One region of the Alkaliphilus sp. B6464 genome, then DNA from elsewhere that is predicted to be linked to it. Evidence: riboswitches for the same ligand, from Rfam matches in the RefSeq annotation. Region 1 holds a riboswitch; each other region holds the start of a gene.
What was found. A riboswitch is a leader RNA that binds a small molecule or an ion and turns the genes downstream of it on or off. The one in region 1 is predicted to bind thiamine pyrophosphate.
Positions count from the first base shown of each region.

Region 2: it holds a riboswitch for thiamine pyrophosphate, as region 1 does, so the genes downstream of both, thiT (energy-coupled thiamine transporter ThiT) here and thiD (bifunctional hydroxymethylpyrimidine kinase/phosphomethylpyrimidine kinase) in region 1, are expected to answer to the same signal.
Region 3: it holds a riboswitch for thiamine pyrophosphate, as region 1 does, so the genes downstream of both, thiM (hydroxyethylthiazole kinase) here and thiD (bifunctional hydroxymethylpyrimidine kinase/phosphomethylpyrimidine kinase) in region 1, are expected to answer to the same signal.

Region 1 covers NZ_CP058557.1:160,343-163,629, reverse strand. The annotation lists gene HYG84_RS00780 (YaiI/YqxD family protein) at 1-434, shown strand, start outside; gene thiD (bifunctional hydroxymethylpyrimidine kinase/phosphomethylpyrimidine kinase) at 592-1,404, opposite strand; TPP riboswitch at 1,535-1,634, opposite strand; gene HYG84_RS00770 (HlyC/CorC family transporter) at 1,744-2,988, opposite strand.
Region 2 covers NZ_CP058557.1:1,400,489-1,403,775, reverse strand. The annotation lists gene HYG84_RS06775 (methyl-accepting chemotaxis protein) at 1-1,303, opposite strand, end outside; TPP riboswitch at 1,488-1,581, shown strand; gene thiT (energy-coupled thiamine transporter ThiT) at 1,658-2,284, shown strand; gene HYG84_RS06765 (class II SORL domain-containing protein) at 2,509-2,883, shown strand; gene cls (cardiolipin synthase) at 2,951-3,287, opposite strand, start outside.
Region 3 covers NZ_CP058557.1:931,022-934,308, reverse strand. The annotation lists gene HYG84_RS04520 (phosphoribosylaminoimidazolesuccinocarboxamide synthase) at 1-105, shown strand, start outside; gene ymfI (elongation factor P 5-aminopentanone reductase) at 216-959, shown strand; TPP riboswitch at 1,053-1,166, shown strand; gene thiM (hydroxyethylthiazole kinase) at 1,266-2,084, shown strand; gene thiE (thiamine phosphate synthase) at 2,071-2,706, shown strand; gene HYG84_RS04500 (hypothetical protein) at 2,780-2,947, shown strand; gene HYG84_RS04495 (hypothetical protein) at 2,982-3,146, shown strand.

The sequences.
Region 1 (3,287 bases):
TAGTTGATGCTGATGGATGTCCTGTTAAGGACATAATTCTAAATGTGGCAAAGGAATACAATATAAAGTTAATTATGATAAAAAATATTTGTCATGATCTATATGATGATTATGCAGAAATTATAACAGTGGATCAAGGCAAAGATGTAGTAGATATTACTTTGATCAATCACACAAAAGAGGGAGATATTGTGGTTACTCAAGATTATGGTGTAGCTGCAATGGCTATTGCCAAAAGAGCTATAGCAATTAATCAAAATGGATGGTGCTATACTGATGATAATATAGATGAATTATTAATGCAAAGACATCTTGGCCAAGAGATGAGAAGAAAACATAAAAAATATACAAAAATACCAAAGCGAACAAGGGAAAATGATATTCTATTTGAAGAAAAATTTAGAGAGCTAGTGGCTAATCTGGCAAAGGAATAAATCTTACTATGAAATATTAGGAGAGCAAAATATATAGTAGTTCCGTTTTTAGTAATCATTAAAGTAGAGGGTATGGAAAAAGGAGGCAACAAGAATTTAGTTGCTTCCTTTTTGTCATATAATAAAACAGCAGCGGATGACGTTGATACATCATGCATTAAAGCACATCGCTTTTTTGTAAACCATTTCGATACAGGTCATAAAAATGATGAGTTGGCCCATTTCCTTTTCCAATAGAAAGAGCATGTTTAATGGCGGTGGTTACATATTGCTTTGCTTGTTCCACCGCTTGTGGTATAGGTAGTCCAAGGGCTAGGTTAGATGTGATAGCAGACGAAAATGTACAGCCGGTTCCATGTGTGTTTTTAGTGTTGATACGGTATGTTTCATAGTGATAAAATTGTTTGCCGTCATACAGAACATCAATGGCATTACCAATAGCGTGACCGCCCTTGACAATAACATTTCGGCAACCCATTTCGTAGATCCGCTTTGCGGCAGCTTCCATGTCTTCCATAGAGCTGATAGTCATACCTGAAATCTTTTCTGCTTCTGGAATGTTTGGTGTAAGTACGTCTGCACATGGAATAACAACCTTTATCAGCGTATCAACGGCATTTGGGTTCATCAGCGGACATCCGTTTTTTGCATACATTACAGGGTCAATTACAATGTTTCTCGCCTTATACTGACGGAGCTTTTCTGCAACTGCCTTCATACAGTGCGGTGTGGATAGCATACCTATCTTTACAGCATCAACCTCAATATCCTCAAAAACAGCGTCAATCTGCTTCTGAATCATATCTGGTGTAACATCCTGTATGTCGATGACACGACTTGTGTTTTCGGCCACTATGGACACGATGACGCTCATGCCAAAAACGCCATGGGCAGAAAATGTTTTTAAATCAGCCTGAATTCCGGCACCTCCACTGCAATCCGATCCTGCGATACTCAATACTTTTTTCATTAGAAATCCTCCTTTAATATTGGATATATAATTACCATCATCCTGTGCTAACAGAAATCAGATTATCCTCATAGTTAGACAAAAAAATGGGTGCAATCCGTATCACGGAAAGCACCCAATAAATAACATAGTATGTAATTGATTTGCTTCCCTACGTTGGTCTTAACCAACAGGTTCAAAGGGTCAGGTTTTAACCTTCTCAACTACAAGTAGTCCCCCCGCAAGCGATAAACCATATTCAATTTTCCACACCTATTTTCAAATAAAAATAGAGTGTTTTTCTCATTTATTTTTTCACAAGGGCACAGACTACTTTACATAACCCAATCGATTTTTATTTTATATATAAACCTTTACTGTTTTTATTCGATTTCTTTCGATACTCTCTACTATAAGTGTAATATTATCATATTCTACTTTTTCACCTAATTTAGGTAATCTTCCTAGAGATTCTATGACTAGGCCACCAATGGAATCAAAATCTTCAGATTCGAAGTTTGTATCTAAAATTTCGTTGACTGTATTAATCTTGGTACTGCCAATTATAATATATTCACCATCTTTAACAAATTGGACTTCACTTTCAAATTCATCGTATTCATCTTCGATATCTCCGACAATTTCTTCGATTAAATCTTCTATAGTAATAATTCCAGCGGTACCTCCATATTCATCTAGCACGATGGCCATATGGGTTCTGTTTTTCTTCATTTCTGTAAAAGTATCGCTAATTTTTTTAAATTCAAATGTATAATAAGGCTTTCTTACATACTCCTCTATATTAAAATTATCCTTTTTATTATCAAGGAAAATTAAATCTCTAACATTTAAAACTCCAATAATATTGTCTATACCTTCTTTATAGATAGGGTATCTAGAAAACTGCTCATCCTTAACCTTATCTATAACCTGTTGGAATGGAAGATCAATATCTATCGCAACAATATCTGTTCTTTGAATCATTACATCTTTAATTTGAAGATCTCCAAATTCAAAAACATTATGTATCATTTGTGTTTCTTCCGTTTCTAAAACTCCTTCTTCCTCACTAACTGCAACAATTGTACGCAGTTCTTCCTCGGTTATAATAGGTTGTGCATTATCAGTTTTAATACCTAGTATATTCAGGATTCCATTTGTTAAATACATCAGAACAATAACAATTGGATTTAACAAAGTAACGATGAAAGAAAGAGGCTTACTAACCTTTAATGAAACTTTTTCTGGAAATTGTGCAGCAAGGGATTTAGGTGTTATTTCACCAAATATTAATACTAATAATGTCATAATCCCTGTTGATATAAATACACCTTTACTACCAAAAAAATCTAAGGCTAATGAGGTAGCTAATGCAGACGCACCAATATTTACAATATTATTGCCTACAAGAATTGTACCTAAAAGTTTATTAGGATCTTTTACTAGTCGTTCTACTAAATCTCCCCCTTTTACTTTCTCTTCTACCATATACCTTACACGAATTTTACTTAATGACATAAGCGCTGTTTCCGATGTAGAGAAAAAAGCAGAACAAAACAAAAGTCCCAATAAAACTATAATTTGCCACATACTATCAGGGTCCAAAATTTACCACACTCCTCATATTATTCTAATGCTTAAAATATTATCAAAATAATTATATCATAAATTCTCTAGTAAAATGATACTTTTTTAGGGCTGATTTTCAGAATAATCAGCTTAAATTAACTATTGACTATGGAAATATAATGAGTCTAAGATGTTAGTCGATATTATTTTCTTATTAGGAATAACTATATTAGACTATTAAAAGGATGACATACTCAGCTTGTCATTCAGTCAATTAAATCATATAATATAAATAAATATTCTAGTAGGTATTTTTCTACATATTAGGATATTTA
Region 2 (3,287 bases), 1.2 Mb from region 1:
TCATTATCTCGACTATACACTCTAGCTCTAATTCAATAATCTCTCCTAATTCATCTGTTTTTCTTACTCCTTCTTCAGTATTTTCAGCCTGTTCTGTAGCCCCTTCAGCTATTTGTTCTATTGTTCTTGCTACTTCCTCTGAGGAAGCAGACGACTGTTCAGATGTGTTTGCTAAAATTTGTGACGAGATAGAGACCTGATCTGCAGAATCTCCAACAGTACCTATAAAATCCCTTAACTTCTCTACAATTGATTGTAGAGACTGTGCTAAAGTACCTACTTCATCATTCCTTGCTAAAAGCTTATCAGGTACATTTTTTGAAGCATCTAAATTGGCAATTTGATTTGCATAATTTGCACTTTCAACTATAGGCCTACTTATTGAACCTGATATAATATAAAATACAACTAAAGTTATCGCAATAACAATAGATGTCAATATAATAATAGTATTTAAAATGCTATCGCTTGCCTGTCTTATTTGATCCACTGGTATCTTAATAGCCAAACTCCAACCTGGAGTAGCACCAATAGGAGAAAATATCAAAAAGTTTCTTTGACCATCTGCATCTTTATATATTTGACTACCCGTCTCACCAGCTGCCATTCTTTGTGCTATTTCTTCCAGCCCCTCATACCCATTTTCGGAACCAGTATTAAGATTTAATTTTAATCTTGTTTCATCATCAGGATGAGCCAAAACTAAACCAGCACCATCTACAATCATACCAAATCCATTATTTCCTATACCAATATCATTAGCGATTTCTGATAGTTTATCAATTTTTATTACCCCAGCAAAGGCACCAATTAATTCTCCACCTTCATTCTTAACAGGATGTACAATTGTTACTATTGGCTCCTTTGTTACTTCAGATATCATAGGATTAGATATGTACATTTCTTTCTTTTCATCTACAATAGCCTTAAAGTCTTCTCTATTTCTTATGTTGCCTGAACCACCGGTTGTTGTATGAAAATTTCCATCTAAGTCTGCAAACCACATTAATAGAAAATCCTCTCTTAATTGGGTGCCTCTATACTCTAAATATGGTTTTATTTCTTCCCAATTACCAGACCTAATAATTTTTTCTGATGATATTGCTTTAACTTCATGGCTATTTCCTTGCATCCATTGAGATATTTCCCCATCTCTAGCATCAGCTACTTGAACTATCATTCCTTCCGTTAGAGGTATAATAGTATCTCTAACTTGCGTGTGAACAAAAAACCCCATTATTACTAATAAAGTAGTAATTGACAATCCAAAAAACATTATTATTTGCTTACGTATAGATTTCACAGTTTTTTCCTCCCATTAAGAAATTAATACCAACATATAAATATGTTACCATTTTATCATATATTGTAGAATTATGTAATATTTATATATATAGGTCTAAAGTACTACTTTTACAAAATTATCCTGCCTCTAAATAAATATCTAAGACTTATTTCTGAAATTGTGTTATAATAAAAGAAAAAATATTTATCGCTGGGGGTGCCATGTGCTGAGAGGAGTATTCCGACCCTTAGAACCTGTAGGTTAAAACCTGCGTAGGAAAGCGGATTCTATGTACATTAACGTGAAAAGGCTTTCTTTTCACGTTTTTTTATATCCACACAGTGATAGATACAAAAGAAAGGATGTATTATTATGTTTGAAAAATTACTACAACTCAAGCCTATAACCATCATCATTTTAGCTTCCTTAGTATTAATTTCTGTAGCCTTTGCTTTTAGAAGAAAAAAAGAGTCTCAAAAATCTAATTATACTCAGGTAATAGTATATGGCAGTTTATGTATAGCTCTATCTTTTGTTCTTTCCTATATACGTCTATATCGTTTCTCACAAGGTGGTAGTATAACACCAGCTAGCATGTTACCTATGTTTATATTTGCTATTATGTTTGGTCCTACTGCGGGTATATTGGCTGGATTTGCCTTTGGTATGATTAAACTAATTCAAGACCCGTATATTATTCATTGGGCACAATTTTTTCTAGACTATCCTTTAGCCTATGGAGCCTTAGGACTAGCTGGATTATATCGTAAAAACATTGCCATATCTTGTCTTATTGGAGGTTTTGGTAAGTTTTTTATGAGCTTCCTATCCGGTGTTATCTTCTTCGGTTCCTATGCACCAGAAGGAATGAATCCATTGCTTTACTCACTTATTGTAAACGGATTAGTTATTGGAACAGATACATTAATTTGTGCTATTATTAGCCTTATTCCACAAATACAAAATGCTATTAAGCAAGTGCAAAAAATTTCTGCTTAAAAACATATATAAATATATTATAAAATTTAATAAGAATAATCATAGATGCCACTTTTTTAATTAAAGAAAGTGGCATCTACTCTAAAACTAAAAATTAGCTAAATAATTATTTCTTTTATATTTTATGAATAAAATTGTTATAAAACTAAAATAATGGTTATATATATAACTGAGGTTATAGCGATTAAACTTAGATACATAACATATAAGGAAGGATGATTTTAATGAAAACATTAGGTCAATTTTTACAAAGCGGAGATTGGAAAGGCGAAAAACATGTTCCAGTAATACATGCTCCTGAAAAAGTAAAGGCAGGAGAAACTTTTGAATTAAAGGTATCTGTAGGTGATGCAATAGGTCATCCAAATACATTGGAACACTATATATCTTGGTTTAAAGTATATTTCCATGCAGAAGGTGCAAAATTCCCAGTGGAGCTTGCTAACTTCACATTTACAGCTCATGGAGAGGGAGAAAACTTTACAGAACCTGTAGGATGCACTAGTGTAAAATTAAATAAATCTGGTACTATTTATGCTCAAAGCTACTGCAATATCCACGGTCTATGGGAAAGCAGCCAAGAAATCGTAGTAGAATAGCTTCTTCTTGCAATATAATATAATAAAAAGTCTAGGGGTAACTTTATACTAGCCCCTAGATTTTTTGCTATAGTATAGGTGAAAAAACTCTAGCTATAGACTCTTTAACCTTGTGTATAAATGGTCTTTTTTCATATTCGTCTAATAGAACTTCCTTACTAACTCTTAAGTCCTCTATAAAATCTCTAGCTATTTTATAATTTACTTCCTTATCATAAATAAAAGCATTTACTTCAAAATTCAGATTGAAGCTTCGTATATCTAAATTTGCTGTACCTATAGAAGTAAAGTTATTGTCTACAATAAATACCTTCCCATGAACAAAACCTTTACCATATTGATAAATTTTTACCCCCGCCTCTAGCAACTCAATAAAATGGGACTTAGATGCCCAGAATACAGTT
Region 3 (3,287 bases), 770 kb from region 1:
CACGTCGCATTAATAGATGAAATCTCTGGCGGAAATATGAGGGCATATAAGGATGGAGAGTATATAGAACCATTGGAATTAGAGAGATTAATGCTACTAGAGTAAAAAAATATAAATAATAGGCTCCCTTATGGTAAAATTAAAGATATAAAGCCATAATGGAGCTTTTTTATAGTCTAGGAAAGTATAAATTTTTTAATTGCATAAGAAAGAAGATGAAACTAGTGAAGAAAACTGTACTTATAACTGGAGGTTCAAAGGGAATTGGATCAGCAATAACAAAGCTATTTGCGCAAAATAATTATAATGTAATAATAAACTATTTAAAGTCTGAAAAAGAAGCTCTTGATTTACAGTCGAGTCTTTTAAAGGAAGGGTATAACGCTTTAGCACACAGAGCGGATATTACAAAAAGAGACGAAGCTGAAGCTATGATTAATGAAGGTATAAAAAGATTTGGGGCTATAGATGTAATAGTAAATAACGCTGGTATTTCTGAGCAAAAGTTATTTACAGATATTACAGAGCATGAATGGGATAATATGATGAATGTACATATTAAAGGGATGTTTAATTGTTCTCAATGTGCCCTTCCACATATGATTAGTAGAAAACAAGGTAAGATCATAAATATATCTTCTATATGGGGTATGGTAGGTGCTTCCTGTGAGGTCCACTATTCTACAGCAAAAGCAGGGATAATTGGTTTTACAAAAGCTTTAGCCAAGGAATTAGGTCCTTCGAATATTCAAGTAAATTGTGTTGCACCTGGTATTATTGAGACGGATATGAATAGCTTTCTTGATGAAAAAGAAAAGGAATGTTTAGTTGAATGTACACCTCTATTAAGATTTGGTAAGCCAGAAGAAGTTGCTCAAAGTGTTCTTTATCTAGCATCGGATAAAGCTGACTTTATAACAGGACAGGTTATCGGTGTTAACGGAGGATTTGTTATATAATTTTAAAGCTATAGCTTTTGTCACTTATTTGTTCTTATTGATTATAAAAATACTATGTGTTATTATGTTGGTATAAAATAAAACTAAATTAGAATTAAACACTGGGAGAGCTGGAAAGGCCAGCTGAGAGAAAGACCCTATAATGTCTTTGATCCCTAAGAACCTGATCTGGATAATACCAGCGTAGGAAAGTGTATTTGTATTAGGCATTTTATTATATGCGTAATTAAGCACAAATCCTATAGTTGGGTTTGTGCTTTTTTTATTGTTTAAGATAAATTACTTTTAAAGTGTAGGGGGTTAATTATGAAGTTATATGAACATATTTATGGAATTCTTGAAAATGTAAAAAAGAATAAACCACTTGTACATCACATTACAAATTATGTTACAGTTAACGATTGTGCAAATATTGTGCTAGCTTTAGGAGGAAGTCCTGTAATGGCAGATGACCCAAAGGAAGTTGAGGAGATGGTATCCATCGCATCTGCACTGGTATTGAATATAGGCACATTAAATGAAAGAACTATAGAATCCTTTATATTAGCAGGTAAAAAAGCAAATACATTAAATATTCCAGTAATATTAGACCCTGTAGGAGTGGGTGCAACAACTTTGAGGAATAAAACAGTAGAAAGAATTTTAAGGGAAGTAAAATTATCTGTACTTAGAGGTAATATGTCGGAAATTAAAAATATTTATGGGATAGAAGCCTTAACTAGAGGAGTAGATTCTATAGATAATCCATTAGATGGAGGAAAAGAAATAGCTATAGAGCTTTCAAAAAGGCTGGGATGTATTGTTGCGATAACAGGAGCCGTAGATATTATTTCTGATGGAGAAAAGGTCTATTATATCAATAATGGTCATGAAATATTATCTAGCATAACAGGCACAGGATGCATGAGCTCATCTTTAATAGGTGTTTGTTGTGGTACAGGAGAAGAAAGCCTATATGGGACAATTGCAGGAATTATGATAATGGGTATTGCAGGAGAGAAAGCACATAAACGATTAAAAGAACAGGAAGGATTAGGAAGCGTTAAGGTTTACTTAATGGATGCAATAAGCAAACTTAAGCCAGAAGATATTAAAGAAAGGGGAAAGATTAATGAAATCCAATAGAAATATTAATTACGAACTTTATTTAGTATCCGATAGAGATGTTTTAGGTGGAAGGGACTTTATAAGGAGCTTAGAAGAAGCTATTTTAGGTGGTGTAACTCTTATCCAGCTTAGAGAAAAAAGTGCTACTTCTTCAGAGTTTTATAGCCTTGCAGTTAAGGTTAAAGAGCTTACATATAAATATAATATTCCTCTAATAATTAATGATAGACTAGATATTGCTCTAGCAGTAGATGCTGATGGTGTTCATGTGGGACAGGATGATATGCCAGCAAATGTTGTAAGAGATATTCTAGGAAAAGATAAAATTGTGGGAGTCTCCACTGCAACATTAGAAGAGGCCCTAAAGGCTATAGAAGATGGGGCTGACTATATAGGGGTAGGGGCATTATTTCCTACAGATACTAAAACGGATACTCGTATTGTAACATTAGACCAGCTTAAAAATATTAAAGAAAATATAAATATTCCAGTGGTTGGGATAGGTGGTATTAATGAAAGTAATATAAAATCCGTAAGCGACACAGGTATAGATGGAGTTGCTATAGTTTCTGCCATATTAGGTAAACAGGATATTAGAGAAGCAGCCGTAAAATTATATAATGATTTTTCACGAAAATAAATAAAGGTTTAATTCCAATGGGTCTTAGAACCCTATGCTATAGGATAAATACAAATGCAGGAGGTATAGATTAATGATTTCATATTTCAACATAATGGCTTTATTAGCATTAACGGTTGTTGCCTTTACTATTATAGGTGTTCTATATAGTAGAGGAAAAATAGAGACCATGGACGATTTTCTAACTGCTAGTGGCAGTATAGGATCGAAAATATTATCTGCCACATTTACTTTGTATTAGAGTATTTGCAGAAAAGGTCGCATTAGTAGCAGCTGTGCTAGGAATAGTTTCAGGAGTGCCATTCTTTGTGGCTAACAAGTTATTAATAGCATTTGCGCTGCCAGTTATTACTTCAGCTGCTATATGTATAATTGGCTCTATGATTACCAAACAATCTAATGTTTCAAAGAACAGCCTAGCTCTTGCTAAAGATCGCTAAAATTAAGTGTAGAAAAGTTTTTAGTTTCCTTAGGATAAAATATATAAATAAAGCCAGCCCTTTTTATTAGGAGCTGGCTTTATTTATACCACATAGGAAATTATGTACTTTCTAAAACTGTGGATAAGCCATAATTTCTGT